Regions from separate parts of the Pseudomonas sp. MDT1-17 genome, predicted to be linked through region 1. Evidence: predicted binding sites of a transcription regulator. Region 1 holds the regulator's gene; each other region holds the start of a gene.
The links. Region 1 encodes FliA, which starts transcription of late flagellar genes. Its sites were predicted from a motif close to CTAAAGTTTNNNNNNNNNNNGCCGNTAA; they were not measured.
Positions count from the first base shown of each region.

Region 2: ACYZTX_RS02180 (methyl-accepting chemotaxis protein) is a predicted target of FliA. The motif match lies at 5,637-5,664, and genes of this name have one in related genera.
Region 3: ACYZTX_RS00670 (methyl-accepting chemotaxis protein) is a predicted target of FliA. The motif match lies at 8,880-8,907, and genes of this name have one in related genera.

Region 1 is NZ_JBUBVM010000001.1:2,237,885-2,248,413, forward strand. Features, by position in the region: gene flhA (flagellar biosynthesis protein FlhA) at 1-1,162, shown strand, start outside; gene flhF (flagellar biosynthesis protein FlhF) at 1,174-2,502, shown strand; gene fleN (flagellar synthesis regulator FleN) at 2,618-3,448, shown strand; gene fliA (RNA polymerase sigma factor FliA) at 3,445-4,185, shown strand; gene ACYZTX_RS10385 (chemotaxis response regulator CheY) at 4,353-4,724, shown strand; gene ACYZTX_RS10390 (protein phosphatase CheZ) at 4,747-5,535, shown strand; gene ACYZTX_RS10395 (chemotaxis protein CheA) at 5,589-7,832, shown strand; gene ACYZTX_RS10400 (protein-glutamate methylesterase/protein-glutamine glutaminase) at 7,882-9,006, shown strand; gene ACYZTX_RS10405 (flagellar motor protein) at 9,006-9,746, shown strand; gene motD (flagellar motor protein MotD) at 9,759-10,529, shown strand, end outside.
Region 2 is NZ_JBUBVM010000001.1:486,598-497,126, forward strand. Features, by position in the region: rRNA gene ACYZTX_RS02145 (16S ribosomal RNA) at 1-793, shown strand, start outside; tRNA gene ACYZTX_RS02150 (tRNA-Ile) at 877-953, shown strand; tRNA gene ACYZTX_RS02155 (tRNA-Ala) at 984-1,059, shown strand; rRNA gene ACYZTX_RS02160 (23S ribosomal RNA) at 1,311-4,202, shown strand; rRNA gene rrf (5S ribosomal RNA) at 4,358-4,473, shown strand; rRNA gene rrf (5S ribosomal RNA) at 4,581-4,696, shown strand; partial or broken gene ACYZTX_RS02175 (hypothetical protein) at 5,134-5,427, opposite strand; gene ACYZTX_RS02180 (methyl-accepting chemotaxis protein) at 5,781-7,661, shown strand; gene ACYZTX_RS02185 (SRPBCC family protein) at 7,718-8,185, opposite strand; gene ACYZTX_RS02190 (amino acid adenylation domain-containing protein) at 8,217-10,529, opposite strand, start outside.
Region 3 is NZ_JBUBVM010000001.1:163,707-174,235, forward strand. Features, by position in the region: gene ACYZTX_RS00635 (vWA domain-containing protein) at 1-400, shown strand, start outside; gene ACYZTX_RS00640 (ABC transporter ATP-binding protein) at 411-1,112, shown strand; gene ACYZTX_RS00645 (ABC transporter permease) at 1,096-2,319, shown strand; gene ACYZTX_RS00650 (SUMF1/EgtB/PvdO family nonheme iron enzyme) at 2,309-3,853, shown strand; gene ACYZTX_RS00655 (zinc ribbon domain-containing protein) at 3,900-4,631, shown strand; gene ACYZTX_RS00660 (hypothetical protein) at 4,636-5,142, shown strand; gene ACYZTX_RS00665 (vWA domain-containing protein) at 5,200-6,660, shown strand; gene ACYZTX_RS00670 (methyl-accepting chemotaxis protein) at 6,799-8,775, opposite strand; gene ACYZTX_RS00675 (LysR substrate-binding domain-containing protein) at 8,958-9,878, opposite strand; gene ACYZTX_RS00680 (NorM family multidrug efflux MATE transporter) at 10,056-10,529, shown strand, end outside.

The DNA.
Region 1 (10,529 bases):
CGCGTACCTGTTCTGGAAGAAGCAGAACGGGGTCAAGGTTCAGGCCCTGCAAGAGGTCAAGCGTCAGCAGGAACTGTTGCCATCACCCGCCCGCGCTCAGGAAACCAAGGAGCTGGGCTGGGACGACGTCACCCCGATCGACATGATCGGCCTGGAAGTCGGGTACCGGCTGATTCCGCTGGTGGACCGCAACCAGGGTGGTCAGTTGCTGGCGCGAATCAAAGGCGTGCGCAAGAAGCTGTCCCAGGACCTGGGCTTCCTGATGCCGACCGTGCATATCCGTGACAACCTCGACCTGGCGCCGAGCGCCTATCGCCTGACCCTGATGGGGGTGATCCTGGCCGAAGCGGAGATTTACCCGGACCGCGAACTGGCGATCAACCCGGGTCAGGTCTACGGGACGCTCAACGGCATTACCGCCAAAGATCCGGCTTTCGGTCTGGAGGCGGTCTGGATCGAAATCAGCCAGCGTGCCCAGGCGCAATCCCTCGGTTACACCGTGGTCGATGCCAGTACGGTAGTGGCAACTCACTTGAACCAGATTCTGTACAAGCATTCGAGCGAGTTGATCGGTCACGAAGAAGTGCAGCAACTCATGCAATTGCTGGCCAAAAGCTCGCCTAAACTGGCCGAGGAGCTGGTACCTGGCGTGGTGTCTCTGTCGCAGCTGCTTAAAGTTTTGCAGGCTTTGCTGGCCGAACAGGTGCCAGTACGGGACATTCGCAGCATTGCCGAGGCCATCGCCAACAATGCCGCCAAGAGTCAAGATACTGCCGCGCTGGTGGCCGCCGTGCGCGTCGGCGTATCCCGCGCAATCGTCCAAAGCATTGTAGGCACTGACTCCGAGCTACCAGTGATCACCCTGGAGCCAAGGTTGGAACAAATATTGCTCAATAGTCTTCAGAAGGCAGGACAAGGCTCGGAAGAGGGCGTTCTGTTGGAGCCAAGCATGGCTGAAAAACTGCAACGCTCGTTAATCGATGCGGCGCAGCGTCAGGAAATGCAAGGTCAACCGGTGATTCTGCTGGTAGCCGGTCCGGTTCGCGCGATGCTGTCGCGATTCGGCCGATTGGCAGTCCCGGGTTTGCACGTGTTGGCGTATCAGGAAATTCCTGACAACAAGCAAGTGACCATCGTTGCGACAGTAGGGCCCAACGGCTGAGGTAGTGGTTTATGCAAGTTAAGCGTTTTTTCGCCGCCGATATGCGTCAGGCCATGAAACTGGTTCGTGATGAGCTGGGCGCTGATGCCGCCATTATTGGCAACCGCCGGATCGCCGGTGGTGTCGAGCTGACGGCTGCCCTGGATTACAAATTGTCGGCGCTGGCCCCGCGCGTTCCGAACATGGAACTCGAAGACGAACTGCGCAAGACCCAGTCGCGGATCGTTACCGCCCAGGCCGAACTGAGCCTGCGAGGCGAAGGCGAGAGCGACAAGAGCACCAATCGCCAGTTGTTCGCCGGCCTGCCACTGACCGCCGCCGAGCCGCTGATCGAACCGACCTGCGCCGAACCCCGTCGCCCTGCACCGGCCGCTGCGCCAGCCTCCGGTGGTGTGGACCCGCGGGCGTTCGACTCGATGCGTTTCGAACTCAACAGTTTGCGCGAACTGATGGAAGTGCAACTCGGCTCCCTGGCCTGGAATCAGCTGCAAGGCAGCCGTCCGGCCCAGGCCAATCTTTGGCGTCGCCTGCAACGCATCGGCCTGTCCGGCCCGTTGTCGCGCGATTTGCTGGCGCTGATTACCGATATTGAAGAACCTCGTCAGGCCTGGCGCATGTTGCTGGCGCACCTGGCGCGGATGATCGCCACACCGGAAATCGAGCCGCTGGAAGAGGGCGGTGTGATTGCCATGGTCGGCCCTGCCGGCATGGGCAAGACCACTACGCTGGCCAAGCTCGCCGCCCGCTACGTGCTCAAGTACGGCGCGCAGAATATCGCGCTGGTGAGCATGGACAGCTACCGTATTGGTGCTCAGGAGCAGCTCAAGACCCTTGGCCGGATCCTCAATGTGTCGGTGACTCACGTCGACCCGGGCCAGTCACTGGTGCAGGCGCTGGAACCCTTGCTGCGCAAGCGCGTGGTGCTGATCGATACCGCGGGCCTTCAGGCCAGCGATCCGGCACTGCGCATGCAGCTCGAAAGCCTGGCCGGTCGTGGGATCAAATCGAAGAATTATCTAGTGTTGGCAACCACCAGCCAGAAACAGGTTCTAACAGCCGCTTATCACAGTTACAAACGCTGCGGCCTCGCCGGGTGCATCCTGACTAAACTGGATGAAACGGCAAGTCTGGGTGAGGTGTTGAGCCTGGCCATCAGTCATGAATTGCCGGTGGCCTACCTGACTGATGGCCCGCGGATTCCGGATGATTTGCATCTGCCGCGTCGTCATCAGTTGGTCAGTCGCGCCGTCAGCGTGCAAATGCAGGAAGAACCCAGCGAAGAAGCCATGGCTGACATGTTCGCTGATATTTACCACAGCCCGACCAAGCAGGTCGGCTGAGGTATTAATGAACAGTTTTTGTACCTACATCGATGGTCTGCCATGCATTGTTCATTTTTTGAACGCGCAGCCAGTAATGTGGCCTCCGTCAAGTAAGACAAGGTAAAGAAAATTCATGGGCAGCATGCATCCCGTACAGGTGATCGCGGTGACCGGCGGCAAAGGTGGCGTCGGGAAAACTAACGTGTCAGTGAACTTGTCCCTGGCTCTAGCTGAGCTCGGCCGGCGCGTCATGCTGCTGGACGCCGATCTGGGGCTGGCGAACGTCGACGTCCTGCTGGGACTGACACCCAAACGTACGTTAGCCGACGTGATCGAAGGCCGCTGTGAGCTGCGCGACGTACTGTTGCAGGGCCCTGGCGGCATCCGCATCGTCCCGGCGGCGTCCGGCACACAGAGCATGGTTCATCTGAGCCCGGCCCAACACGCCGGCCTGATCCAGGCGTTCAGCGATATCGGCGACAACCTCGACGTATTGGTGATCGACACCGCTGCGGGCATTGGCGACTCTGTCGTCAGTTTCGTTCGCGCAGCGCAAGAAGTCTTGCTGGTGGTCTGCGACGAACCGACTTCGATCACGGATGCCTACGCACTGATCAAATTGCTAAACCGCGATTACGGCATGAACCGCTTCCGCGTCCTGGCCAACATGGCCCAGAGCCCGCAGGAAGGTCGCAACCTGTTTGCCAAGTTGACCAAGGTCACGGATCGCTTCCTCGACGTCGCCTTACAATACGTCGGTGCGGTGCCTTACGACGAAAGCGTGCGTAAGGCCGTGCAGAAACAGCGCGCCGTCTATGAAGCCTTCCCGCGTTCCAAGTGCTCCCTGGCGTTCAAGGCCATTGCACAGAAGGTCGATACCTGGCCATTGCCTGCCAACCCGCGTGGGCACCTGGAGTTTTTCGTCGAGCGCCTCGTGCAACAAACGGCAGGACCGGTGCTATGACAGCCAGCGGCTACAACCTCTACAAGAAATCGGCACGTGACGCGCAGTACGAGCTGATCGAGCGTTACGCGCCACTGGTTAAACGCATTGCCTACCACTTGCTGGCGCGTCTGCCGGCCAGTGTCCAGGTCGAAGACCTGATCCAGGCCGGGATGATCGGCCTGCTTGAAGTGTCGACCAAATACGACGCCAGCAAAGGCGCGAGTTTCGAGACGTACGCGGGCATTCGAATCCGCGGCGCGATGCTCGATGAAGTACGCAAGGGGGACTGGGCGCCACGTTCGGTCCACCGCAATACCCGGATGGTCAGCGACGCCATTCGCTCGATTGAAGCTAAAACCGGTCGTGACGCTAAAGATCACGAGGTTGCGGCCGAACTCCAATTGAGTCTCGACGATTATTACGGGATTTTGAACGACACCCTGGGCAGCCGGTTATTCAGTTTCGACGATCTGTTGCAAGACGGCGAACACGAAGGGCTGCACGAGGATGGTGCCAGTGCTCATCTCGAGCCGTCGCGCGACCTGGAAGATGAACGCTTCCAGATGGCACTGGCGGACGCGATTGCCAATTTGCCGGAGCGTGAGCGACTGGTGTTGGCGCTGTACTACGACGAAGAGTTGAATCTCAAGGAAATCGGTGAGGTCCTGGGGGTCAGCGAATCTCGGGTCAGCCAGTTACACAGCCAGTGCGCGGCCCGTTTGCGGGGGCGTTTGGGGGAGTGGCGAGCGCGCTGAAGGCAGTGTGGGGACACTGCGAACGCGGCTGGTGGGGTGTTGAACCGCACGGGTCCCGATCTGTTGTGCTCCAGACAGTCATTGAGTGCTTTGCCGGATTGATTGAAATGGCGCGTCCAGGTGCTGGGCGCGTTTAAGACTGCTTGGAGGTCGAATTGAACAAGAACATGAAAATCCTCATCGTTGATGACTTCTCAACGATGCGGCGGATCATAAAAAACCTGTTGCGTGACCTTGGGTTCACCAACACGGTCGAGGCTGACGACGGCATCACTGCCATTCCGGTTCTCAACAGTGGCAGCATCGACTTTCTGGTAACAGACTGGAACATGCCTGGCATGACCGGTATCGATTTGCTGCGCCACGTGCGCGCCGATGAAAAGCTCAAGCACCTGCCGGTGCTGATGGTGACCGCTGAAGCCAAGCGTGAGCAGATCATCGAGGCAGCCCAGGCCGGTGTTAACGGCTATGTGGTCAAACCCTTTACGGCCCAGGCGTTGAAAGAAAAAATCGAAAAGATTTTCGAACGCATCGGTTGAGAAACTGCGCCACGGGGGAGCTATGGAGCATATCGAAACTTCACAGGGCGATTTCGAGTCGACCCTGAAAAAACACGCTGTCGAACTGGTCGAAAGCCTTGAAAAAGGCAGGTTCGGCGACGCCGTGCAACTGATCCATGAGCTCAACCAGACCCGTGACCGCGGCCTGTATCAAGAAGTGGGCAAGCTCACTCGCGAGCTGCATAGCGCGATCGTCAATTTCCAGATTGACCCGAACATGCCACAAGCCGAGGAAGTGTCACAGATCACGGATGCCACCGAGCGTCTGGGCTATGTGGTCAAGCTGACCGAGGCCGCAGCCAACCGCACCATGGATCTGGTGGAAAACGCCACACCGCTGGTCAACGGCCTGAGCAATGAAGCCCAGGCCTTGAGCACCGATTGGGGACGGTTCATGCGTCGCGAAGTCGGGGCTGAAGAGTTCCGCGAACTGGCCCGGCGAGTCGACGGTTTCCTGACACGCAGCAGCGAAGACAATCGCGTGGTGTCGAGCAACCTCAACGACATTCTGCTCGCTCAGGATTACCAGGACCTCACCGGTCAGGTGATCAAGCGTGTGACCCAATTGGTCACCGAAGTTGAAAGCAACCTGCTCAAGCTCGTGCTCATGGCCAGTCAGGTGGACCGCTTTGCGGGCATCGAACATGACCGTGAAGCGATGCTGGCTGAAAAAGATCCGCAAAAACATCTCTCTCAGGGTGAAGGTCCGCAGATTCATGCCGATAAAAGAGAAGACGTTGTGTCCGGTCAGGACGATGTGGACGATTTGTTATCCAGCCTAGGATTTTAGAGTTTTAGCATTTTAGGTTTTTTAGGTTTTTAGACCTCGGGAGCACCCCCTTAATGAGCTTCGGCGCCGATGAAGAGATCCTTCAGGATTTCCTGGTTGAGGCCGGCGAGATTCTAGAGCAACTGTCCGAACAGCTGGTCGAGCTTGAAAGCCGACCTGATGATGCGGACTTGCTCAATGCAATTTTTCGCGGTTTTCACACTGTAAAAGGAGGCGCCGGCTTCCTCCAGCTCCACGAGCTGGTGGAGTGCTGTCACATCGCCGAGAACGTGTTCGACATCCTGCGCAAGGGTGAGCGTCGCGTCGACTCGGAATTGATGGACGTGGTTCTCGAAGCGCTGGATGCGGTGAACGGCATGTTCACCGAAGTCCGCGAGCGCAGCCCGATCACGGCGGCCACGCCTGAATTGCTTGCCGCTCTGGCCCGTCTGGCCGAGCCGCAAACTGCTGAAGCCGCACCGGTTGCCGAAGTGGTCGAGACACCGGCTGCTGACAGCGAGTCGGGCGACATCACCGATAACGAATTCGAACAACTGCTGGACTCGCTGAACGCCGTCAAGGCGCAGGCCGAGGCCCCGGCGGCTGCTCCGCTGCCAGTGGGTAATGCCGCTGCCAGCGACGAAATCACCGATGCCGAGTTCGAGTCGTTGCTCGATCAGTTGCACGGCAAAGGCCAGTTCGCCGTCGATGCGGTAGTCCCTGCGCCCGCCGCACCGGTTGCCCCGAAAGCGGCAGGCGACAGCTCCGATATCACCGACGACGAGTTCGAAGCACTGCTCGATCAACTGCACGGCAAGGGCAACTTTGCCGTTGATGCGCTGGAATCGGCCATTGCTGCGGCGCCTGTCCCGGCTGCGCCAACCGCTAAAGCGGCTGGCAGCGATCTGATCTCCGATCACGAGTTCGAATCGCTGCTCGACGAATTGCACGGCAAAGGCAAGTTCACTGAAGTCGGTACCGTGTCGGGCGCCAGCGCTTCGGTTGTGGCCCCGGTGGCCAAGGCTGTTGCACCGAAACCCGTCGCCAAAGCGCCCGAGCCCAAAGCCGAAGCACCGAAGCCTGTTGCTGCTGCACCGGCTCCGGCTCGTGCCCCGGCCGCGCCACCGGCGGAAAAACCGGCCAGCGAAGCCGAGACCACCGTGCGGGTCGATACCGCGCGTCTCGACGAAATCATGAACATGGTCGGCGAGTTGGTACTGGTGCGTAACCGCTTGGTCCGTCTGGGCCTCAACAGCGGCGACGAAGCCATGTCCAAAGCCGTGTCGAACCTCGACGTGGTCACGGCCGACCTGCAAACCGCGGTCATGAAGACCCGGATGCAACCGATCAAGAAGGTCTTCGGGCGCTTCCCGCGTCTGGTTCGCGACCTGGCACGCCAGCTCAAGAAAGAGATCATCCTGGAACTGGTCGGCGAAGAAACCGACCTCGACAAGAACCTCGTCGAGGCCCTGGCCGACCCGCTGGTCCACTTGGTGCGCAACGCGGTCGACCACGGCATCGAATCGCCGGAAGAGCGTGAAGCGTCGGGCAAGTCCCGCGGCGGCAAGGTCATCCTCGCTGCTGAACAGGAAGGCGACCACATCCTGCTGTCGATCTCCGATGACGGCAAAGGCATGGACCCGAACGTCCTGCGTTCCATCGCGGTAAAACGCGGTGTGATGGACAAGGACGCGGCCGATCGCTTGAGCGACACCGAGTGCTACAACCTGATTTTTGCGCCAGGGTTCTCGACCAAAACCGAGATCTCTGACGTATCGGGTCGTGGCGTGGGCATGGACGTGGTGAAAACCAAGATTTCCCAGCTCAACGGTTCGATCAACATCTACTCGACCAAGGGCCAGGGCTCGAAGATCGTCATCAAGGTCCCGTTGACCCTGGCGATCATGCCGACGCTGATGGTCATGCTCGGCAACCAGGCGTTTGCGTTCCCGCTGGTGAACGTCAACGAGATCTTCCACCTCGACCTGTCGCGCACCAACGTGGTGGACGGCCAGGAAGTGGTGATCGTGCGGGACAAGGCACTGCCACTGTTCTACCTCAAACGCTGGCTGGTCGCCTCCGCCGCTCACGAAGAGCAGCGCGAGGGCCATGTGGTGATCCTTTCGGTGGGCACTCAGCGGATCGGCTTCGTCGTCGATCAACTGGTGGGCCAGGAAGAAGTGGTCATCAAGCCATTGGGCAAAATGCTCCAGGGAACCCCGGGCATGTCCGGCGCCACCATCACCGGTGACGGCCGCATTGCGCTGATTCTCGATGTACCGAGCATGCTCAAGCGTTACGCCGCACGGCGTATTTGATTCTGGTGGAGCGGGGCGACTGAGCCTCGCTCCGTCTAACGGAGTGTTTATGGCAGTCAAAGTCCTGGTGGTGGACGATTCGGGGTTTTTCCGCCGCCGCGTCTCGGAAATTCTTTCAGCGGATCCGAATATCCAGGTCGTCGGCACGGCGACCAACGGAAAAGAGGCGATCGATCAGGCGCTGGCCCTCAAGCCAGACGTGATCACCATGGACTACGAGATGCCGATGATGGATGGCATCACGGCGGTGCGGCACATCATGCAGCGCTGCCCGACCCCGGTGTTGATGTTTTCCTCGCTGACCCACGAAGGCGCTCGGGTCACTCTCGATGCGCTGGACGCCGGCGCGGTGGACTTCCTTCCGAAGAATTTCGAAGACATCTCCCGCAACCCGGAGAAGGTCAAGCAACTGCTGTGCGAGAAGATTCTCAGCATCTCGCGCAGTAACCGTCGTGCCAGCACCTACAGCGCTCCGGCACCCGTCGCCGCGCCAGCTCCGACGCCTTCGAGCGTCAGCAGCTACGGCAGCAGCGCACCTGCGCGTCCGGCACCAGCTCCGATTCCGGCGCGTACGCACGCACCCGCCTCATCGTCGCCTGCACCGAAACGCAAAGCCTACAAATTGGTCGCCATCGGCACGTCCACCGGTGGTCCGGTTGCCCTGCAGCGGGTTCTGACCCAATTGCCGGCCAACTTTCCCGCCCCCATCGTATTGATCCAGCACATGCCGGCGGCTTTCACCAAAGCCTTCGCCGAACGTCTGGACAAACTCTGCCGCATCAGCGTCAAGGAAGCCGAGGATGGCGACATCTTGCGTCCGGGCCTGGCGCTGCTGGCACCGGGTGGCAAGCAAATGATGATCGACGGCCGTGGTGCGGTGAAAATCCTCCCGGGCGACGAGCGTTTGAACTACAAGCCGTGCGTGGACATCACCTTCGGTTCCGCGGCCAAGTCTTACGGTGACAAAGTTCTGGCGGTGGTATTGACCGGCATGGGCGCCGATGGTCGCGAAGGCGCGCGTCTGCTCAAGCAGGGCGGCAGCTCGATCTGGGCCCAGGATGAAGCCAGCTGCGTGATCTACGGCATGCCGATGGCCATCGTCAAAGCCGAACTCGCCGACGCGGTGTACGGGCTGGACGATATTGGCAAGCATCTGGTCGAGGCTTGTATCTGATGGATGTTTTAAGCCTTATCGGGATCATCCTGGCGTTTGTCGCCATCATTGGCGGCAACTACCTTGAAGGCGGTCACCTCGGCGCACTGGCCAATGGCCCGGCGGCGTTGATCGTTATCGGTGGAACCGTCGGTGCGGCGCTGCTGCAGTCGCCGATGAGCGCCTTCAAGCGTGCCATGCAGATTCTGGCCTGGATCCTGTTCCCTCCACGCATCGACCTCGCCGGTGGCGTTGATCGCGTCGTCAACTGGAGCCTGACCGCACGCAAGGAAGGCCTGCTCGGTCTGGAAGGGGTGGCCGACGCCGAACCCGACAACTACTCGCGCAAAGGCCTGCAACTGCTGGTGGACGGCGCCGAGCCGGAAGCGATTCGAAGCATTCTGGAAGTGGATTTCTACACCCAGGAAAGCCGCGACATCGAAGCCGCCAAATTCTTCGAAAGCATGGGCGGCTACGCCCCGACCATCGGCATCATCGGTGCGGTGATGGGCCTGATCCACGTGATGGGCAACCTGGCCGATCCATCGCAGCTGGGCAGCGGCATTGCCGTGGCCTTCGTCGCGACCATCTATGGCGTGGCCAGTGCCAACCTGGTGCTGCTGCCGATTGCCGCCAAACTCAAGTCCGTCGCTTTGCGGCAATCGCGTTATCGCGAAATGTTGTTGGAAGGCATTTTGTCGATCGCCGAAGGTGAAAACCCTCGCTCTATCGAGTTGAAGCTTCAGGGCTTCATGGATTGATGGGGGTAATGGATTATGGCTCGTCGCCGGCAACCTGAAGAACATGTAAACCATGAACGTTGGCTGGTTTCGTATGCCGACTTCATTACGTTGCTGTTCGCTTTCTTTGTGGTGATGTATTCGATCTCATCGATCAACGAAGGCAAGTACAAGGTCATCTCGGAAGCGTTGATTGGCGTGTTCACCGATTCGGATCGTGCGCTCAAGCCGATCCCGATTGGCGACGAGCGACCGAAGACCGTGACCCCGGCCAAGCCGCTGGTTAAAGACGCCGAGCAGGTCGACGCCGGTATCGCGGGTGCCAGCGATCCGCTCAAAAGCATCGCCGACGACATCAGCGCCGCGTTCGGCGACTTGATCAGCTCCAATCAGATGACCATTCGCGGCAATGAGCTGTGGGTCGAGATCGAACTCAATTCCAGCCTGTTGTTCGGCAGTGGCGACGCCATGCCCAGTGACATCGCGTTCAACATCATCGACAAGGTCGCCGCGATTCTGAAGCCGTTCGACAACCCGATTCACGTCGAAGGCTTCACTGACGATCAACCGATCCGCACCGCGCAATACCCGACCAACTGGGAGCTGTCCTCGGCCCGTTCGGCGAGCATCGTGCGCATGCTGGCGATGCAGGGTGTGAACCCCGGTCGTCTGGCGTCGGTGGGTTACGGCGAGTTCCAGCCAGTGGCCAACAACGCGACTGCCGAGGGCCGGGCGCGTAACCGTCGGGTGGTGCTGGTGGTGTCACGAAATCTCGATGTGCGCCGCAGCCTCACCGGTACCGGA
Region 2 (10,529 bases), 1.8 Mb from region 1:
TGACACTGAGGTGCGAAAGCGTGGGGAGCAAACAGGATTAGATACCCTGGTAGTCCACGCCGTAAACGATGTCAACTAGCCGTTGGGAGCCTTGAGCTCTTAGTGGCGCAGCTAACGCATTAAGTTGACCGCCTGGGGAGTACGGCCGCAAGGTTAAAACTCAAATGAATTGACGGGGGCCCGCACAAGCGGTGGAGCATGTGGTTTAATTCGAAGCAACGCGAAGAACCTTACCAGGCCTTGACATCCAATGAACTTTCCAGAGATGGATTGGTGCCTTCGGGAACATTGAGACAGGTGCTGCATGGCTGTCGTCAGCTCGTGTCGTGAGATGTTGGGTTAAGTCCCGTAACGAGCGCAACCCTTGTCCTTAGTTACCAGCACGTCATGGTGGGCACTCTAAGGAGACTGCCGGTGACAAACCGGAGGAAGGTGGGGATGACGTCAAGTCATCATGGCCCTTACGGCCTGGGCTACACACGTGCTACAATGGTCGGTACAGAGGGTTGCCAAGCCGCGAGGTGGAGCTAATCCCAGAAAACCGATCGTAGTCCGGATCGCAGTCTGCAACTCGACTGCGTGAAGTCGGAATCGCTAGTAATCGCGAATCAGAATGTCGCGGTGAATACGTTCCCGGGCCTTGTACACACCGCCCGTCACACCATGGGAGTGGGTTGCACCAGAAGTAGCTAGTCTAACCTTCGGGAGGACGGTTACCACGGTGTGATTCATGACTGGGGTGAAGTCGTAACAAGGTAGCCGTAGGGGAACCTGCGGCTGGATCACCTCCTTAATCGACGACATCAGCTGCTCCATAAGCTCCCACACGAATTGCTTGATTCATTGAAGAAGACGATATAGAAGCAGCCCGAAATTGGGTCTGTAGCTCAGTTGGTTAGAGCGCACCCCTGATAAGGGTGAGGTCGGCAGTTCGAATCTGCCCAGACCCACCAATTTTGTGTGGGAAACGCCTGTAGAAATACGGGGCCATAGCTCAGCTGGGAGAGCGCCTGCCTTGCACGCAGGAGGTCAACGGTTCGATCCCGTTTGGCTCCACCACTAACTGCTTCTGTTTGTTGAAAGCTTAGAAATGAGCATTCCATTGTGATGATGGTGAATGTTGATTTCTAGTCTTTGGCTAGATCGTTCTTTAAAAATTTGGGTATGTGATAGAAAGATAGACTGGACGTTACTTTCACTGGTAACGGATCAGGCTAAGGTAAAATTTGTGAGTTGCTCTTAATGAGTAAGAATGCGAATTTTCGGCGAATGTCGTCTTCACAGTATAACCAGATTGCTTGGGGTTATATGGTCAAGTGAAGAAGCGCATACGGTGGATGCCTTGGCAGTCAGAGGCGATGAAAGACGTGGTAGCCTGCGAAAAGCTTCGGGGAGTCGGCAAACAGACTTTGATCCGGAGATGTCTGAATGGGGGAACCCAGCCATCATAAGATGGTTATCTTAAGCTGAATACATAGGCTTAAGAGGCGAACCAGGGGAACTGAAACATCTAAGTACCCTGAGGAAAAGAAATCAACCGAGATTCCCTTAGTAGTGGCGAGCGAACGGGGACTAGCCCTTAAGTGGCTTTGAGATTAGCGGAACGTTCTGGAAAGTACGGCCATAGTGGGTGATAGCCCTGTACGCGAAAATCTCTTAGTCATGAAATCGAGTAGGACGGAGCACGAGAAACTTTGTCTGAATATGGGGGGACCATCCTCCAAGGCTAAATACTACTGACTGACCGATAGTGAACTAGTACCGTGAGGGAAAGGCGAAAAGAACCCCGGAGAGGGGAGTGAAATAGATCCTGAAACCGTATGCGTACAAGCAGTGGGAGCCCACTTTGTTGGGTGACTGCGTACCTTTTGTATAATGGGTCAGCGACTTATTTTCAGTGGCGAGCTTAACCGAATAGGGGAGGCGTAGCGAAAGCGAGTCTTAATAGGGCGTCTAGTCGCTGGGAATAGACCCGAAACCGGGCGATCTATCCATGGGCAGGTTGAAGGTTGGGTAACACTAACTGGAGGACCGAACCGACTACCGTTGAAAAGTTAGCGGATGACCTGTGGATCGGAGTGAAAGGCTAATCAAGCTCGGAGATAGCTGGTTCTCCTCGAAAGCTATTTAGGTAGCGCCTCATGTATCACTGTAGGGGGTAGAGCACTGTTTCGGCTAGGGGGTCATCCCGACTTACCAAACCGATGCAAACTCCGAATACCTACAAGTGCCGAGCATGGGAGACACACGGCGGGTGCTAACGTCCGTCGTGAAAAGGGAAACAACCCAGACCGTCAGCTAAGGTCCCAAAGTTATGGTTAAGTGGGAAACGATGTGGGAAGGCTTAGACAGCTAGGAGGTTGGCTTAGAAGCAGCCACCCTTTAAAGAAAGCGTAATAGCTCACTAGTCGAGTCGGCCTGCGCGGAAGATGTAACGGGGCTCAAACCATACACCGAAGCTACGGGTATCACTTAGGTGATGCGGTAGAGGAGCGTTCTGTAAGCCTGTGAAGGTGAGTTGAGAAGCTTGCTGGAGGTATCAGAAGTGCGAATGCTGACATGAGTAACGACAATGGGTGTGAAAAACACCCACGCCGAAAGACCAAGGTTTCCTGCGCAACGTTAATCGACGCAGGGTTAGTCGGTCCCTAAGGCGAGGCTGAAAAGCGTAGTCGATGGAAAACAGGTTAATATTCCTGTACTTCTGGTTATTGCGATGGAGGGACGGAGAAGGCTAGGCCAGCTTGGCGTTGGTTGTCCAAGTTTAAGGTGGTAGGCTGGAATCTTAGGTAAATCCGGGATTCTAAGGCCGAGAGCTGATGACGAGTTACCCTTTGGGTGACGAAGTGGTTGATGCCATGCTTCCAAGAAAAGCTTCTAAGCTTCAGGTAACCAGGAACCGTACCCCAAACCGACACAGGTGGTTGGGTAGAGAATACCAAGGCGCTTGAGAGAACTCGGGTGAAGGAACTAGGCAAAATGGCACCGTAACTTCGGGAGAAGGTGCGCCGGTGAGGGTGAAGCATTTACTGCGTAAGCCCATGCCGGTCGAAGATACCAGGCCGCTGCGACTGTTTATTAAAAACACAGCACTCTGCAAACACGAAAGTGGACGTATAGGGTGTGACGCCTGCCCGGTGCCGGAAGGTTAATTGATGGGGTTAGCTAACGCGAAGCTCTTGATCGAAGCCCCGGTAAACGGCGGCCGTAACTATAACGGTCCTAAGGTAGCGAAATTCCTTGTCGGGTAAGTTCCGACCTGCACGAATGGCGTAACGATGGCGGCGCTGTCTCCACCCGAGACTCAGTGAAATTGAAATCGCTGTGAAGATGCAGTGTATCCGCGGCTAGACGGAAAGACCCCGTGAACCTTTACTATAGCTTTGCACTGGACTTTGAATTTGCTTGTGTAGGATAGGTGGGAGGCTTTGAAGCGTGGACGCCAGTTCGCGTGGAGCCAACCTTGAAATACCACCCTGGCAACTTTGAGGTTCTAACTCAGGTCCGTTATCCGGATCGAGGACAGTGTATGGTGGGTAGTTTGACTGGGGCGGTCTCCTCCTAAAGAGTAACGGAGGAGTACGAAGGTGCGCTCAGACCGGTCGGAAATCGGTCGTAGAGTATAAAGGCAAAAGCGCGCTTGACTGCGAGACAGACACGTCGAGCAGGTACGAAAGTAGGTCTTAGTGATCCGGTGGTTCTGTATGGAAGGGCCATCGCTCAACGGATAAAAGGTACTCCGGGGATAACAGGCTGATACCGCCCAAGAGTTCATATCGACGGCGGTGTTTGGCACCTCGATGTCGGCTCATCACATCCTGGGGCTGAAGCCGGTCCCAAGGGTATGGCTGTTCGCCATTTAAAGTGGTACGCGAGCTGGGTTTAGAACGTCGTGAGACAGTTCGGTCCCTATCTGCCGTGGACGTTTGAGATTTGAGAGGGGCTGCTCCTAGTACGAGAGGACCGGAGTGGACGAACCTCTGGTGTTCCGGTTGTCACGCCAGTGGCATTGCCGGGTAGCTATGTTCGGAATAGATAACCGCTGAAAGCATCTAAGCGGGAAACTAGCCTCAAGATGAGATCTCACTGGGACCTTGAGTCCCCTGAAGGGCCGTCGAAGACTACGACGTTGATAGGTTGGGTGTGTAAGCGCTGTGAGGCGTTGAGCTAACCAATACTAATTGCCCGTGAGGCTTGACCATATAACACCCAAGCAATTTGTGAACTCGAAAGAGGCCAGATTGCGGTGTGTGAAGACGACACCAGTCGAAAATTCGCAAGGCAACACACAAATCTATCGCATACCCATTCGCTGGAGCGTGAACCTGAAAAGGCCCACGACCTGGCTACCGAATTTCTTGACGACCATAGAGCATTGGAACCACCTGATCCCATCCCGAACTCAGCAGTGAAACGATGCATCGCCGATGGTAGTGTGGGGTTTCCCCATGTGAGAGTAGGTCATCGTCAAGATTAAATTCCGAAACCCCTATCTGCGTATGCAGGTGGGGGTTTTGTTTTAGTAGAAGTCACCAGTTTTTCTGGCACGTTACCGCAGTAACGGGCTGGTCACAGAATTTCTTGACGACCATAGAGCATTGGAACCACCTGATCCCATCCCGAACTCAGCAGTGAAACGATGCATCGCCGATGGTAGTGTGGGGTTTCCCCATGTGAGAGTAGGTCATCGTCAAGATTGAATTCCGAAACCCCTGTCTGCTAACGCAGACAGGGGTTTTGTCGTTATGGGCTCGCTAAACGCTCAGTGACGCCATAGCTAAATCAGTGGAATGATCCCGCAAAAACGACAAAGCCAGCCCCTGGATTCAGGTGCTGGCTTCATTTTTTGAGGAGAACTTAGAATTGGTAGCTCACCGTGTGTAGCGATGGCTGCTGACCTCGCCGCCCTCTGCCGCTACGCCCAGTGTCGGCAATGCCTCGACACCCAGCGCCGTGGAGAACAGCACAGCGCGTACGGCGTAGCGCACGGCGCCTGAATCGGCGGCGAAATGAAGAGGGTCTTACTTGGTGGCGCACACAGTCATTGTAGGTTTCCATAGGAAGTCGCTGAAGTCAGCATTGAAGTGCTTACTGACAAAGCCGGACTTGCCCGTAAAACCCGCCAAAAATAATTCAGGCCTGTCGCTCCAGTGTCACCCACCAACGCGTGCGATAACGCAGTTGCACCGGCAGGGTTTGCGGCAGGATGGCCAGCAACGTGTCGGTATTCTCCAGGCGGAAAACACCGGACAGCCGCAAGTCGGCAATGTCCGCTGAGCACGTCAGATAGCCGTGGCGACTTTGCACCCGCAGCGGTCGGTCGAACGAAGATCCTTCGTCGATCCCGCCGCACGTCACGATGATCTCGCCGCGAGTCAATTTGATCAGCCGCAGCTGCGCGTTGTAATCCAGATCCACCGCGCCGGCTACTGTAAAGCGCCTGTACTGCAAACTCAGGTGAGGACTGGAGTGCGACAGCCCGAACGTCACAAATGATAATTGGTCGCATTGTTATCAAGGGTTATGGAGTTTGCAACTGCCGTACGAACGGTGTCCTTACAAAAACGCTGATCAGGCGCTCTAGCACGCCGTTCGGCGGGTATCTGACAGCAATGCCGATCATTTCGTACAAGCGCCTAAGATTTCTGCGGTTTGTGCCGACAGACTGATGAGACATGCGTGCACCAACGTAGAGCGGCCCCAGAGCACTGGCTGCGCTGTTACATGGAATGTTGCACTCCGTAACGCATCCCCACTTTTTGCATAAGAAGTCGCATGAAATGAATCTCAAATTCAGTCATAAAATCCTGCTGGCCGCCTCCGGCGTCGTGGTGCTGGCTTTTGCGTTGTTCACTTTGTACAACGACTATCTGCAGCGAAATACCATCCGTGAAAGCCTTGAATCGAGCGTCCAGCAAGCTGGCGATCTGACCGCCAGCAGCGTGCAGAACTGGATTAGCGGCCGTGTGCTGGTGTTGGAAAACCTCGCGCAGAATGTTGCACACCAAGGCGCCAATGCCGACCTCCCGGGGCTGGTCAATCAACCGGCCCTCACCTCGAACTTCCAGTTCACCTACGTGGGCCAGGCCAACGGCGTGTTCACTCAGCGCCCGGACGCGAAGATGCCTGACGGTTACGATCCGCGTCAGCGTCCCTGGTACAAACAAGCGGTGGCTGGGGACAAGACCATGCTGACTCCGCCTTACATGGCTGCCGTCGGTGGCCTGGTGGTGACCATCGCCCTGCCGGTGAAAAAGAACGGCGAGCTGCTCGGCGTGGTCGGTGGTGACCTGAGTCTGGAAACACTGGTGAAGATCATCAACTCGGTGGACTTCGGTGGCATCGGCCACGCGTTCCTGGTCAGCGCCGACGGTCAGGTGATCGTCAGTCCGGACAAAGACCAAGTGATGAAAAACCTGAAGGACATTTACCCGAACGCCGGCGTTCGCATCGAGAAGGGCAATCAGGACGTCACCCTGAACAAGCAGGACCGCATCCTCTCGTTCACCCCGGTGAGCGGTTTGCCGAATGCCGAGTGGTACATCGGTCTGTCGATCGACAAGGACAAGGCCTACGCGCCGCTCAGCCAGTTCCGCACTTCTGCGCTGATCGCAATGTTTATCGCCGTGACGGCCATTGCGGTGCTGCTGAGCTTGCTGATCAACGTGCTGATGCGTCCGCTGACCACCATGGGCCGGGCGATGCAGGACATCGCTCAGGGCGAAGGCGACCTGACCCGTCGCTTGGCCGTGGAAAGTAAAGACGAGTTCGGCGAGTTGGGAGGTTCGTTCAACCAGTTCGTGGAGCGAATTCACGCGTCGATTTGCGAAGTGTCGTCGGCCACCCGTCAGGTTCACGACCTGTCACAACGGGTAATGGCCTCGTCCAACGCCTCGATCGTCGGCTCGGACGAGCAAAGCGCCCGCACGAACAGTGTGGCCGCGGCGATCAACCAGTTGGGCGCCGCCACCCAGGAAATCGCCCGCAATGCCGCCGATGCTTCCCAGCACGCCAGCGGTGCGAGCGAGCAGGCCGATGACGGTCGGCAGGTGGTGGAGAAAACCATTCTGGCGATGACCGAGTTGTCGCAGAAAATCAGCCTGTCCTGCACTCAGATCGAAACTCTGAACGCCAGCACCGACAACATCGGGCACATTCTGGATGTGATCAAAGGCATCTCCCAGCAGACCAACTTGCTCGCGCTCAACGCGGCCATCGAAGCGGCCCGTGCCGGTGAAGCCGGTCGTGGTTTTGCGGTGGTGGCGGACGAGGTGCGTAACCTCGCTCACCGTACCCAGGAATCGGCGGAGGAGATCCACAAGATGATCACCTCGCTGCAGATCGGCTCTCGCGAAGCGGTGACCACCATGAACGCCAGTCAGGCCTCCAGCGAGCAGAGCGTTGAAGTGGCGAATCAGGCTGGCTTGCGTCTGGTCAGCGTGACCCAGCGCATCGGCGAAATCGACGGTATGAACCAGTCGGTGGCCGCGGCGACTGAAGAGCAGACGGCGGTCGTGGAAACCCTCAACGTCGACGTTAACCAGATCAACCTGCTGAACCAACAGAGCGTGGCCAACCTCAATGAAACGTTGAAGGATTGCGATGCGTTGTCGTTGCAGGCGAACCGGTTGAAGCAGTTGGTCGACAGCTTCAAAATCTGATCAAACGATGTAAAAGAGCCCGCTGTGGAGTGATCCGCAGCGGGCTTTCTTATGCCTTACGCAAACAGCTTCAGCACATTGTTCATCGAGTCATCGGCATAGCCCTGGACGAAATCCTTGAAACCCGGCAACGCCTCGGCACCGCCCTGTGCGGGTTCGGCGATGATGGTCCAGGTCGCCCGCGACTTACCCGCATCCAGCGGTTCAACACTCATTGCCGCCCACAAGTTGGCCACGCCCAAGGTGTTGTAAATCGTGGTCCACGTCATATTCAGTGCCTGGTCATCCCGTGAGTTGAGTTGCTCGACTACCAGGTTGCCGTCCTTAAAGAACTTCTTGCGCAGGGACGACACGCCTTCGCCGGTCATTTCAATGTGCGACAGCGCCGGAATGAATTGATCGAAGCCGGCAAAGTTGCCGACCACTGCCCAGACTTTCTTGGCATCGGCCGGCACTTCCACCGAGGACACCACGTGGCAGCCTTGAGGATTTTTGATCAGGGTGTCGGGTTGCTGAGTGCTCATGGTCTTGCTCCATTCTTGGGGTTGGGTTGAATCAGATGAAATTGATTTCTTTCAGGTAATCGCAGCCGCGCCGCAGCAGCGCCGGGGATTTTTCCGGGTAGTGCGCGCCCATCTGCCGGACGCCGGCCTGGGCGTTGTCGTGGCCGATCATCGAGATGTCGCCAATGTCTTCCTCGAAACCGTTGAGGTAGAAACCGAGCACGCCGAACAACGCATTGTCGCTGTCGACCCGACCCAATTGCTGTTGCCAGTCGGAGACGCTGACCATGGAAAACTCCCGGCCGGCTTCACGAAATGACGCGACGTAGTTGTCCCAGCTCAGAGGCTCGGGGTTGTGCAGGTTGAACACCGCTTTTTCGGGTGAATAACGGCTGGCATGGAAGGCGATGAACCGGGCCAGAAAGTCCACCGGCATCAGGTCGAAATTCAGCGTGAACTCCGGCACCTGGCCGAGCTGGATCGAGCCTTTGAGCATCAGCATCAAGCGATTTTTGTGAGGCTGGCAGACACCCGTGAGGCTGTTGAAACTGATGTTGCCGGGGCGATAAAGATTGACCCGTACGCCACGCTCGCGAGCGCGTTCGAGGATCCGTTCACCGACCCATTTGGACAAGTTGTAGCCGTTCTTGATGTAGATCGGTGGGGTCTGCGCGGCAGGCAATTCCAGCACCCGGCCATCGGCGGCAATCGTGCTGGAGGCCGAGAGCGTGGAGACAAAATTGAAGATCTTCTTGCTTCGCCCTTCGCACAACCGAAGGCACTCGAAAATCGGCTCGACGTTATCCCGCGCCAGCGACTCGTAATCGAGTACGTGATTGACGTTGGCGGCGTTGTGCACCAACGCGCCGAACTGCCGATCCAGTCGCTCGTAAACATCCGCTTCGAGTCCCAATAACGGACGAGTAATGTCCGCCGCGTAAACCCGCACTCGGCTCAGGTCCAGGTGGTCCAGGCGGTTTTCCCGCAACGCGTGAGCGAAGCGCTCGGCCGCCGATTGCCCACCGCCATCGCGCACCAGGCAGGCGACTTCGCTGGCGCCCCAGGCGAGCAATGCTTCGACGATGTGCACGCCGACAAAGCTATTGGCGCCGGTAACGATCACCTTGTGCACATCGCCCATGCGGTTGACTGGCAACGGCTGGATATCCAGCTCACGGAAGGCATCGGCCATGGCCTGCTCGCTCAGCACTTCTTCGGTGCCGGAGCCGCGCACCAAGGTCGCCAACTTGGCTATGGTCGGCAATTCGATGAAGCGGTTGATCGAGATGCTGCGACCGAACTCTTCGCGCAAACGCAAAAGCATGCGCGACAGCAGGATCGAGTGGCCGCCCAGGTTGAAGAAACTTTCGTCGGTAGAAATATCGCTGGCTGGCAGCTCCAGCAGCTCAGCCCAGATCTCCAACAACAGCGCCTCATCGACACTGGCGGGCAAGCGCCGCAAGGTGTTTTCGGACACATTCACGGGCATTGCCAGCAGCGCCTTGCGGTCGACTTTGCCGTTGCTGGCGAACGGCATGCTCGGCAGTTCGGTCCAGGCGGTGGGCTGCATGTAGTCCGGCAGAAACTGCATGGAGTGGGCTTTCAGCGCTTCGCGAGCGGTGCCGGGGTGATCTTCCTGAGGCTGTGCGAGGAAGGCCAGAATCCGTCGATGGCTGTCGATGACCACCGCGACCTGGCGGTACAACTGACTGTCGCGCAAGCAGCGTTCGATCTCTTCCGGCTCGACCCGAAAGCCACGAATCTTCACCTGATTGTCACGCCGTCCGCAGAGCTCGATGCCGTCGCTGGTCCACTTCGCCATGTCGCCGGTGCGGTAGGCGCGCAGGCTTCGGCCATTCGGCAGGCTCAGGTTCAGATAACGTTCGGCCGTCTGCTGCGGATTGTTCAAATACCCCAGGCACACGCCCGGCCCGACGATGTACAACTCACCGACCGTCTGTTCGGCCACCGGTTGAAAATCCTCATCGAGAATCAGCACCTGACTGTTAGCGATTGGCGCGCCGAGGGTGCGGTTGCTGTCGCCGGTGCGCAGTTGCCGCGCGGTAATCAATACTGTCGCTTCGGTAGGGCCATAAAGGTTGTAGAGGTTGCCCTGACGGGTGAGCTGCTCGATGACATAGGGTTCGCAGACATCGCCGCCGGTCATCACGTGATCGAGGCATTGCAATTGATCCAGCGGCAGGATGCTCAACAACGCCGGCGGCAAAAAGGCGTGGCTCAGATGCTGATGGCGGATCAGTTCAACCAGTTGCAACGGGTCGCGACGTTGATCGTCGCCGGGCACGATCAGTTCGGCACCCTGGAGCAGGGTCGGGAAAATATCGATCAGCGACGAGTCGAAACT
Region 3 (10,529 bases), 2.1 Mb from region 1:
GCTCAGTGACTTGAGCGACGTGATGAAGAAGATTCTCGACGCGGCCAACGAAGGCCTGATCTCGCCGACGGAAATGTTCGACCGCTTGCGCTCGGTCGCCGCGACCATGGGTGCCGACCCGAACCAGCTCAAGCAGAACGGCAACGCCAAACTGGCGGACATGGGCGTGCTCGGCGAGTACCTCGAAGACCTGCCGTACCAGAGCGAAGTATTGAACCTGGACGAAGAAACCTGGAAGAGCTGGGATGGCCTGGCGCAGGAGAAATTCATCCGCACGCTCAATACCAAACTACGGCACTACCAGCGTTACAACGCTGACGTCGACCGTTGGGTGGCTTTAGCCAAGGACAGCGATGCACGGGACAACGTCTATCCCGTGCCACTGGAAATGATGCCTTAACGAGACGCCGATGCTCGATATCAAGAACCTGCTGGTGCGCCGTGGTGAAGGCGCGCTGGCCCACCACGTGCGCCTTCCGCGCTTGCAGGTCGGTGCCGGGGAAATCCTCGCCATCACCGGTGAGAGCGGCAGCGGCAAAAGCACGTTGCTCGAAGCCATCGGCCTGTTGCTGGCGCCGGTAGAGCTCGAGCGCTTTCGGCTGGTTGCAGCGCAGGATCAGGACATCGCCCAATTACTTGCCACCGATGACCAGCCTGCTTTGGCGGCGGTGCGTTCGCGGCACTTGGGGTTCATTTTGCAAAGCGGCGGCTTGCTGCCGTTTCTGAGCGTGCGCGACAACATCAGCCTGCCGCGTCGCTTGCTCGGCATGCCGGTCAAGAGCGAGCACATCGATCACGCGGTTGAGGTATTGCGCCTGCAAGGCTTGCTGGATAAACAACCGCAGGCACTCTCGATCGGCGAACGCCAGCGCGTTGCCTGCGTTCGGGCGATTGCCCATGAACCACTGCTGCTGTTGGCCGACGAGCCGACCGCCGCGCTCGACCCGCACAGCGCCCGGCGTTTGTTCGAATTGCTGCTGAGTCTGGTGTCGAGCATGGGCCTGAGTGCCCTGGTGGTCTCCCATGACTGGGCCTTGCTGAAGGATTTCGGCTTGCCGCGACTCGGCGCTATCAGCCGTCAGGGAGAGACTCTGTTTGAACCGATGGACTGACCGACTGCGCCTGCTGGGCTCACTGGCCCTGCAAGACCTCTGGCACGACCGCAAGGTGTCGTTGTGCATCGCCGCCTCGCTGGTGGCGGTGATCGCACCGCTGTTGCTGCTGTTCGGCCTCAAGCACGGCGTTGTCAGCCAGTTGCAGGACGAACTGCTGCGCGACCCGCGCAACCTTGAAGTGAAGATGCTCAGCAACGGCAACTACGACAGCGCCTGGATCGAGCGTGTGCGCCAGCGCCCCGAGACCGGTTTTGCCCTCGGCCAGACCCGCTCGCTCAACACCCAGGCGGACTTGCTGATCGGCATGCAACGGTTTGTCGAAGGCGCGGAAATCATCGCCACCGAACCCGGCGACCCGCAGCTGAACCTGCCGCAACTCAACCCCACCGGCGATCAAGTGATCCTCAGCGAGCGCGCCGCGCAACGCTTGCAGGCCAAGGTCGGCGACCGTGTGCAACTGCGCGTATTGCGCCGTCTGGAAGGCGTCAACGAGCGCGGAGAGATGACGCTGACGGTGCTGGCGGTGCTCGACGGTGCTCGTTTCGGCCGCGCGGCCGGATTCGTCGCCCCGCCGTTGCTGCTGAACCTGGAGCGCTTTCGCGACGGTTACCAGGTCAGCGCATTCGGCATCGAAACCGGCAAACCTCTGGGCGATCTGCAACCGCTGTACGCCCGCGCCCGCCTCTACGCCCGTGACATCGACCAGGTTGCGCCGCTGGAACGCTGGCTCAACGAACAACACATCGAAACCTCGAGCCGACTGGCCGACATCGACAACGTCAAAGCCATCAATCATGTGCTGGGGTTGATCTTCGGGGTTATCGCTCTGGCGGCGCTGATCGGTTGTGTGGCGTCGATGGTCGGCGCTTTTCTGGCCAACATCGACCGCAAGCGCAAAAGCCTCGCGGTCTTGCGCCTGCTGGGTTTCAAACGCACGGCTGTAGGCGGTTTCGTGGTCCTGCAAGCGCTGGTGCTGAGCCTTGCCGGCTACCTCGGCGGATTGGGGTTTTACGCTGTTGGCAGCCATGTGTTCGACACCTTGCTCGGCAGCAGCCAGGCCACCGGCACCTTTGTCTGTCACATCACACTCTGGCACGGCCTCGCCGCCCTGCTCCTGACCTTTCTGGTCGCTGCACTGGTGGCCGTGATCGGCGCAGTGCGAGCGATCAACATCCAACCTGCGGAGAGTCTGCGTGAGCTATAAACGTTTGGGCTTGCTGTTGCCCCTGAGCCTCGGCTACCTGCTCGACGCTTCGGCGGCGGGCTGGGAAGAGAAGTATTACAACCCGATGCCCGAGGCCAGCGACGTCGTGCTGCCGATGCCTTGCGAAGGTTCGATGGTGTTTCGCAAGGTGTTCATTCCGGTCGCCGGACCGCTTGACGACTACCCGATCAACATCGGTCAGGACGGCGCGGAATACGGCTATGTCGAACAGACTCGACCGACGTTTATCGCAGGCAGTTTCACCGGCGCGAAAAACGACAAGTCCCGCTACTACTTGATGGCCAAGTACGAGATGAGTCAGCTCCAATACGCGGCATTGACCGAAGGAAGCTGCCCCACCGCCGCCACCAAAATGCGCCTGCCGCAAGTGTCCGTGAGCTGGGTACAAGCCGTCGAAGCGGCCGACAAGTACAATCTTTGGCTGCGCAAAAACGCCGCCGACAAGTTGCCCAAAGAAGACGGTGCGCTGGGCTTCCTGCGCCTGCCGACTGAAGTCGAGTGGGAGTTTGCGGCGCGCGGTGGCCTGGAAGTCGGTGCCGCAGAGTTTCGTGACACGCGCTACCCGATGCCTGAAGGTATCAATGCCTACGAGTGGTTCGCCGGGGCGCAATCGTCCAACGGCAAACTGCAATTGTCCGGCCTGCAAAAGCCCAATCCGCTGGGCTTGCACGACATGCTCGGTAACGTCGACGAGATGATGTTCGAGCCGTTTCGCCTGAACAAACTCGACCGCCAGCACGGCCAGGCCGGCGGCTACGTGGTCCGAGGCGGCAACTACCTGACCGCTCAAGCCGACCTGCGCACCGCTTTGCGCAAGGAAGAGCCGTACTACAACGCCGAAGGCCAGGTGAAAAACAAAACCACTGGCCTGCGTCTGGTACTGGTCTCGCCGACCCTGACCTCCCGCGAGCGTGTCGCCAGTATTGAAAGCAGCTGGAAGAAACTCGGCACCGGCAGCAAGGAAACCGAATCGGCCGACAAAGGCACGGTTCAATCCCTGAACACCCTGGCCTCGGGCGTCGAAGACAAAACACTCAAGGAAAAGCTTCAGGCTCTGGAAAATCAACTGCGCGCCAGCAACCAGCAGCAGGAAGAAACCCGTGACCAGGCGATTCGCGCCAGCCTCAATCTGGGTGCGTTCCTGTGCACCAAGATGCTCGACGACGGCCAGTACGTGGACTTCCTGCAAAAAAACTACAAGCTCAATTGTGAAACAGCGGACAAAGACGCCAGCTGCGACATGCGCAAAGGCAAGCTCGACGAGCAGAAGAATCGCCTGCACAAACTTAGCCGTTACTACGCCAGCAGCCTGGTGGAATCGGCGACTTTGTACGGCCAGCCGCTGCTTGAAGCGCAGGTGCCGGTGATGGAAGAAATCATCACGCGCAACAAACAGCTTCAAGAACTCAAACCCTATTTGCGCACCCACTGGGCCAATCAGAAGAACTTCCTGCAAAAGCAGAAGATCGACACTGACGCCTGGCTGAGCAGCTGCAAAACCGTCACTCAATAACTCACCTCAATAACAACAGCCAACACTGTCACCAAGGAGTTTCCCCATGTCGCGCAGCCTTTGGACTCGCTTCAAGCTACAGATTGCTTTCGTCCTCGCCAGTAGCCTGATGCTGACCGGTTGTGCCAACACCGGCAGTTCGATGCTTGGCGGCAGCGACGGTGCCGACCCGCGCCTGACCCAGGGCAATGACGCACAGTTCTTCAGCAAGTCCGGCTACCAGGCCTGCGCTGTCGGCGCCGGTGTCGGTATCCTGAGTTGCGCACTGTCCAACAGCAGCAACAAGGGTGTCTGCGCCATCGCCGCCGGTATTACCGCGTGTGGTGTGGCCATGGGCGCGAACTACTACCTGGATCAACGTCGCAGCGAATACTCCGACACCACCACCCGTTTAGCGAAGATGAACAGCGACGTCGAGCAAGACACGCAGAACGTCATCGCCCGTACCGCGACCGCTCAGCAAGTGATCAAGGATGACCAGGCGCGCCTCGCCCAGATCAAACAAGACATAACCCGCAAGAAGCTCGACAAGACCAAGGCCCAGGCTGAAGTCGCCGAGATCGACCAAAACATCACGCGTCTGCGTAAAGACCTCGGCAACATGCGCACCAAGGTCACCGAATACACCAAAGTGGCCGACGCCGAGCGTGCACAAGGCGCCAGCGCCGAGATCAAGCAGGTGGATGTGAGCATTCTGAAAATGAACGAGAAAGTCGCCGCCCTGCAGAAGGAAGTCGACGGTCTGTACAACCAGCGTTCCGCGATCACCCTGGGCTAAGCACATGACTCTACGACAGTTGGCGGTCCTCACCGCCGTCCTGGCTTTGAGCGGTTGCGCGACAAAGCCGGGCGAATGCGACGCGACCAATCGCGACAGCAGCATGTTGACCAAGATGAACTGTGACTACGCCGGTGGTTACAGCGATCAGGTCAAGCAGAAGGAACTGGCTCTGACCGCGTCCCGTCAGGAAAACGCGATGTTCCGCCAGGTGTACGAGAACATTCAGGCCCAGCAGTTGAGCACCAAAACCGACTTGGCCAGCCAACAGAAAGCCCAGGCGACGCTGAACCAGTCGCTGGGCCAGTTGCTGACCTCGCTCAAGGCCCGGCATGGCAATGAAAGCCGGGTGCAGAAGCAGATTGCGGGGCTCGAGCAGCAGCTCAAGGCCTCGCAGGCAACGCCCGCGACCAAGGCCTCACCCGCGACGCTGGCAGCCAAGCAGGAACAACTGAAGGCGCTGCAGAAGAAAGTTAATCAGCTGCAATTCAGCCTCGGTTACGAAGAGTAACTTTTCACCCCGCAGGCATCCCGATGGATGCCTGCACCCTTTTCAGGAATCGTAGTCATGCAGCGGGTCATCAGGGATGCGCAAGCCACACCAGAGGGCATGAGTGCGCTGCAAGCGAAAGTCGCCCTCATCCAGAAACACTTTCCGCCAACCGTCGCCAGCCTCTTCGCCATCCCGCGGATGGGCAGCGGCGAGGTGCTGGAATGGTGGACCGAACTGGGTGGCCAACCCACGCCCTATGCCGCCCTCAACGAGGACGCGCAACGACGCTTGCTGGAAACCTATGAAGTGCGTCAGATGTCCCTCGGACAGCTGGCGGACGAACTGCAAAAACGCGGTCAGCCCACGGTAGCGGATGACTTGCGCAGCCTGCTCGGCACGCCTGAGCTGGACAAACTCTACAGCCTCAATGGTGAACCGCTGGTGGTGCGCTGGAACCAGCGTCCGCCAAAACCAATCGTGCCGCCGGTTGTTCCAGTGGTGCCGGTCGCGCCTCCGTCGCGCCGGGGCTGGTGGATCGCGGCGGCATTGCTTGCGCTGCTGTTGCTGCTTTTGGCGCTCTGGGCTTATTGGTGGTTCCTGCACCGGGAAAAAATTGTCCCGGTCGAGCCAGTGGCGCCGGTGGTTACACCGATTGAGAAACCGGTTGAACCTGTTCCCGAGCTTGTCGTGGTACCGGAGCCAGAACCGGTTCCTGTTCCTGTTCCTGTTCCTGTTCCTGTTCCGGTTCCAGCACCAGCACCAGAACCAGAACCCGCGCCGAAACCAAAGCCAGTCCCGCCACCAAAACCTGTGGTCGTCGCCCCGCCACCGCCACCGCCACCGCCACCGCCACCGACGCTGGACAACTTTGCTTGCCGCAAAAAAGCGCCGAACGCAGTGATCCCTCAATTTGTCGTGGTGCTCGATACCTCAGGCTCGATGGATTTGAACATCAAGTCAGTGAAAGCCGACGAGGACTGGTTTTATGCCAACGAGCTCAACAAGTTCCTGGATGCGAACCGCACCATGCGGATCTTCGCCAAACCCAGCCGCATGGACGTAGCCAAGGACTCGCTAGCCGGCATGATCAACGGGCTGGACCCGAAGATCGACACGCGCCTCATCACGTTCGCCGGCTGCAACAGCACACCGGACCGGGGCGTGTTCAAGTTTGGCGACCGCCAGCGGCTGATCAACGGGATTCGAGGTCTGGTTCCCGACGACGGCACACCGCTGGCCGACAGCCTGGCTCACGCTGCAAGCACCGTGGACGGACGCAACAACGATGCGGTTATCGTGATGTTCGTCGACGGTGAGGACGGTTGCCAGAAGGACGTCTGCGCCGTATCCCGCCAAATCGCCAGAGAACAACCGCGCCTGCGGGTCAACGTGGTGAAGATCGGTGCCGGTGGACCGTCGCGCTGTATCGCCGAAAACACCGGTGGCCGGGTTTACAGCAGCACCAATGCGGCTGAGCTGGGCAAGCAGTTGAAACTGGCGAGCAAGGAAGTGTCGAGCAACGCCAAGTGCGATTAGTCACTCGGCTTGAATATTGAGGTGAGCCCATTCGCGAGCAAGCTCGCTCCCACAGGATTTATGTCGTTCACAATCAGGTGGAACGACCCATAACCCTGTGGGAGCGAGCCTGCTCGCGAAGGCTATTTCAAAGGCGACTCAACGAAACCGGTCAACCTCATGACGCAAGTCCGCCGCCAGCTTCTCCAGCTCTTTGGCGGTCACCGCCAGGTTCGACACCACTTCACGCTGCTCACTGTTTGCCAGCGCAATGCTTTGCAAATTGCTGCTGAGCAACGTCGCCGTGCTGCTCTGCTCCTGAGTCGCGGTGGTGATCGCCGCAAATTGCTGCCCGGCCGAACGGCTTTGCTCATCGATACGTGCCAGGGCACTGGCGACGTTGGCGTTGCGCGACAGGCCTTCCTGCATCAACACGTTGCCCTGCTCCATGGTGCTGATGGCGTTGCCGGTTTCCTGCTGAATGCTTTGGATCATGCCGGAAATTTCGTCAGTCGCTTCGCGAGTGCGTGAAGCCAGGTTGCGAACTTCATCGGCCACCACCGCAAAACCACGACCCTGCTCGCCGGCACGAGCGGCTTCGATGGCGGCGTTGAGCGCCAGCAGGTTGGTTTGATCGGCAATCGAGGTGATCACACCAACAATGCCACCGATTTCCTGGGAGCGCTGACCCAAGGTATTGATCACCGTCGCCGTGCTCTTGAGCGCGCCGGCGATTTGCTCCAGAGACGAGGACGCTTCGTCCATCGACGTACGACCGATCTGGGTTTGCTGTGCGTTTTCCTGAGCCAGACGCTGGGTGCTGCCCATGTTGTCGGCAATGTTCAGGGAGGTGGCGCTGAACTCTTCCACGGCACCGGCCATGCTGGTGATTTCGCCCGACTGCTGCTCCATCCCTTCATAGGCACCGCCGGACAGACCGGACAAGGCCTGGGCACGGCTGTTGACCTCTTGCGAAGCCTTGCGGATGTGCTCGACCATGGTCGACAAGGCTTGACTCATCTGGTTGAAAGCGCGGGCCAGTTGACCAATCTCGTCGTTGCTCGACACGTTCAGCCGCACGCTCAAATCACCGGCACCCAAGGCTTCAGCCTGACGCACCAAATCACCCAGCGGCGCGAGTTTGCTGCGCAACAGCCAGACTGCCGCGCCCACGGCGATCAACATCGCCAGCAGACTGCCAATCGCCAATTGAATACCGACACTCCAGGTCACGGCACGGATTTCGGTTTTCGGCATGTTCGCCACGACCGACCATGGGCCGCCTTCAAACGGTACGGCAATACTGTAGAAATCTTCGGACTTGTCGCTCCAGAACGCGCCCTTGCCCGGTGTCTTCGCCAAGCCAACGATGCTCTGAGTCGCCTGATCCAACGCCTGTACACCCGCTATCGGCACCAGCCATTTGCCCTGGTCATCGAGCAGCGCCAGGGAACCGGTCTGGCCGATACGGAAGCGCTTGAGGTTGGCGAACTGCGCGTTCTGAGCGTCGGTGTAATCGAATCCTACGTACAACACGGCAATGACCTTACCGCTGCTGTCGCGTACGGGGGTGTACTGCGACATATAGAAGCGCTCGAAAAGCAAAGCTCGGCCCACGTAGCTCTGCCCCGCCATCAAACGGGCGTAAGCCGGGTTCGCGTGATCGAGCAGGGTGCCTATGGCACGGCTTCCGTCTTGTTTGCTGACATTCGTGCTGACCCGAATGAACTCCTCACCGCTGCGCACAAACACCGTGGCGACACCCGCCGTCATCTGCTTGAACTCGTCCACTTCCTCGAAGTTGTTGTTCAACACTTCGCTGCCCAGGTGCAGGCCCGGGGTCTGGGTGCCCGCCACGGTCACCGGTTCGTCCGGATGCACGCTCAGACCCGCGCTGAAGCGCTTTTCGAACAAACCGGCCAGGCGCTGGGTACTTTCACGCAACGTGCCGTGAAAGGTGCTCAACTGATCGGCCAGCAACCGGGCTTCACTGGCCAGGTGCTCTTCGCGGGTGGCAAGGTTGGCGGTGTCCAGCGAGCGCAGGGCGAACACGGTACTGCCGCTGATGACAATCGCCAGTATCACGGCAAGCGCAAGACCAAGCTGTGAGGCGATCCGGGCACGAGGTTGAGACATGACAGCTCCTGGCCGAGTGACCGGATCATCCTGATCACGACGCACACTCAGCAAAATTTCTAATGGGAATTACGTCGAACCTGCACGAAGGTTCCATCTGCAGACTTTCGGCGGCAAACCTGAATACTTGAGTAATTGACCGGGATATGGCTCAAGGCTGCCATTGCGGCGGCTCTATCGATTCAGCTCAAGTGCTCGACGTCCGGTAATTCCATGGCGCGAACTTCGCCCTGGAGAAAATCGCTGAGCCTGCGTAGACGTTCTCCTCCGGGGCGTGTTTTCGGCCAAACGAGGTAATAATTCTCACCGCTGGCGACGGCAGTCGGCCACGGCAAACTCAGACGCCCCTGAGCCACATCTTCCGCCACCATCAACAGATCGCCCATGGACACGCCATAGCCTCTTGCGGCGGCGATCATGCCCAGCTCCAGCGTGTCGAACACCTGCCCGCCCTTGAGTGACACCTGGTCCGCCAGCCCCATGCGTTCCAGCCAGCTGCGCCAGTCACGACGATCCGGCGTGGGGTGCAGCAGTTCGGCATTGGCCAGCCGCGCGACATCCCACGGTTGATCCTGCAGAAGATTCGGCGCGCCGACTGGAATCAGCTCTTCCGGGAACAGGAAACTCGCCTCCCAGTCCGGCTGAAAATGCCCGTTGCTGAGGATGACGGCGCAGTCGAACGGTTCATGGTTGAAGTCCACCGAGTCGACGTCCATCCAGGCGCTGGTCAATTGCACCTCATTGCCGGGTTGCAGGTGCCGAAAGCGGCTGAGCCTTGCCAGCAGCCAACGCATGGTCAGGGTCGACGGCGCTTTCATGCGCAGAATGTCATCCTCGGCGCGCAAGGTATTGCAGGCCCGCTCCAGAGCGGTGAAGCCTTCACGGATGCCCGGCAGGATCAGCCGCGCCGATTCGGTCAATTGCAGATTGCGCCCGCTGCGGTGAAACAGCCGACAGGCAAAATGGTCTTCGAGTGTACGAATATGCCGGCTGACCGCACTTTGAGTGATCGATAATTCTTCGGCCGCACGGGTAAACGAGCTGTGTCGCGCCGCCGCTTCGAATGCGCGCAGGGCATACAAGGGAGGAAGACGACGAGACATTCGGAAAGCTCCTATAGCGGGATTCGGTCACCCTAGCAGAAACTCTCCAGCATGAGTTTGAATCATGCGACCCATCCTTTTTATCCCTTTGTGCAAACCCCGTAGAGCGCCGAGAATCGACGCTTCCAGTTCTCTTTGGGCTGTCCTTTTTCTCTTGATTAGCCGAGCGTGATGATCATGAAACATCCAGCACGTACCGAACTCTGGGCCATCCTGCGGCTGGCGGGGCCGTTGATTGCCTCGCAGTTGGCGCACATGCTGATGATCCTCACCGACACCTTGATGATGGCGCGACTGAGTCCCGAAGCGTTGGCCGGCGGTGGCCTGGGCGCAGCGACGTACTCGTTCGTGTCGATCTTCTGCATTGGCGTGATCGCTGCGGTCGGCACCCTCGTGGCAATCCGTCAGGGTGCCGGCGACATTGTCGGCGCCGCCAGGCTGACTCAGGCCGGGCTATGGCTGGCGTGGTTGATGGCGCTGGTGGCCGGGCTGCTGCTGTGGAACCTCAAACCGGTCTTGCTGCTGTTCGGCCAGACCGAAACCAACGTCCATGCAGCAGGACAATTCCTGCTGATCCTGCCGTTCGCCCTGCCCGGCTACTTGAGTTTCATGGCCCTGCGCGGTTTCACTAGCGCCATCGGCCGGGCAACG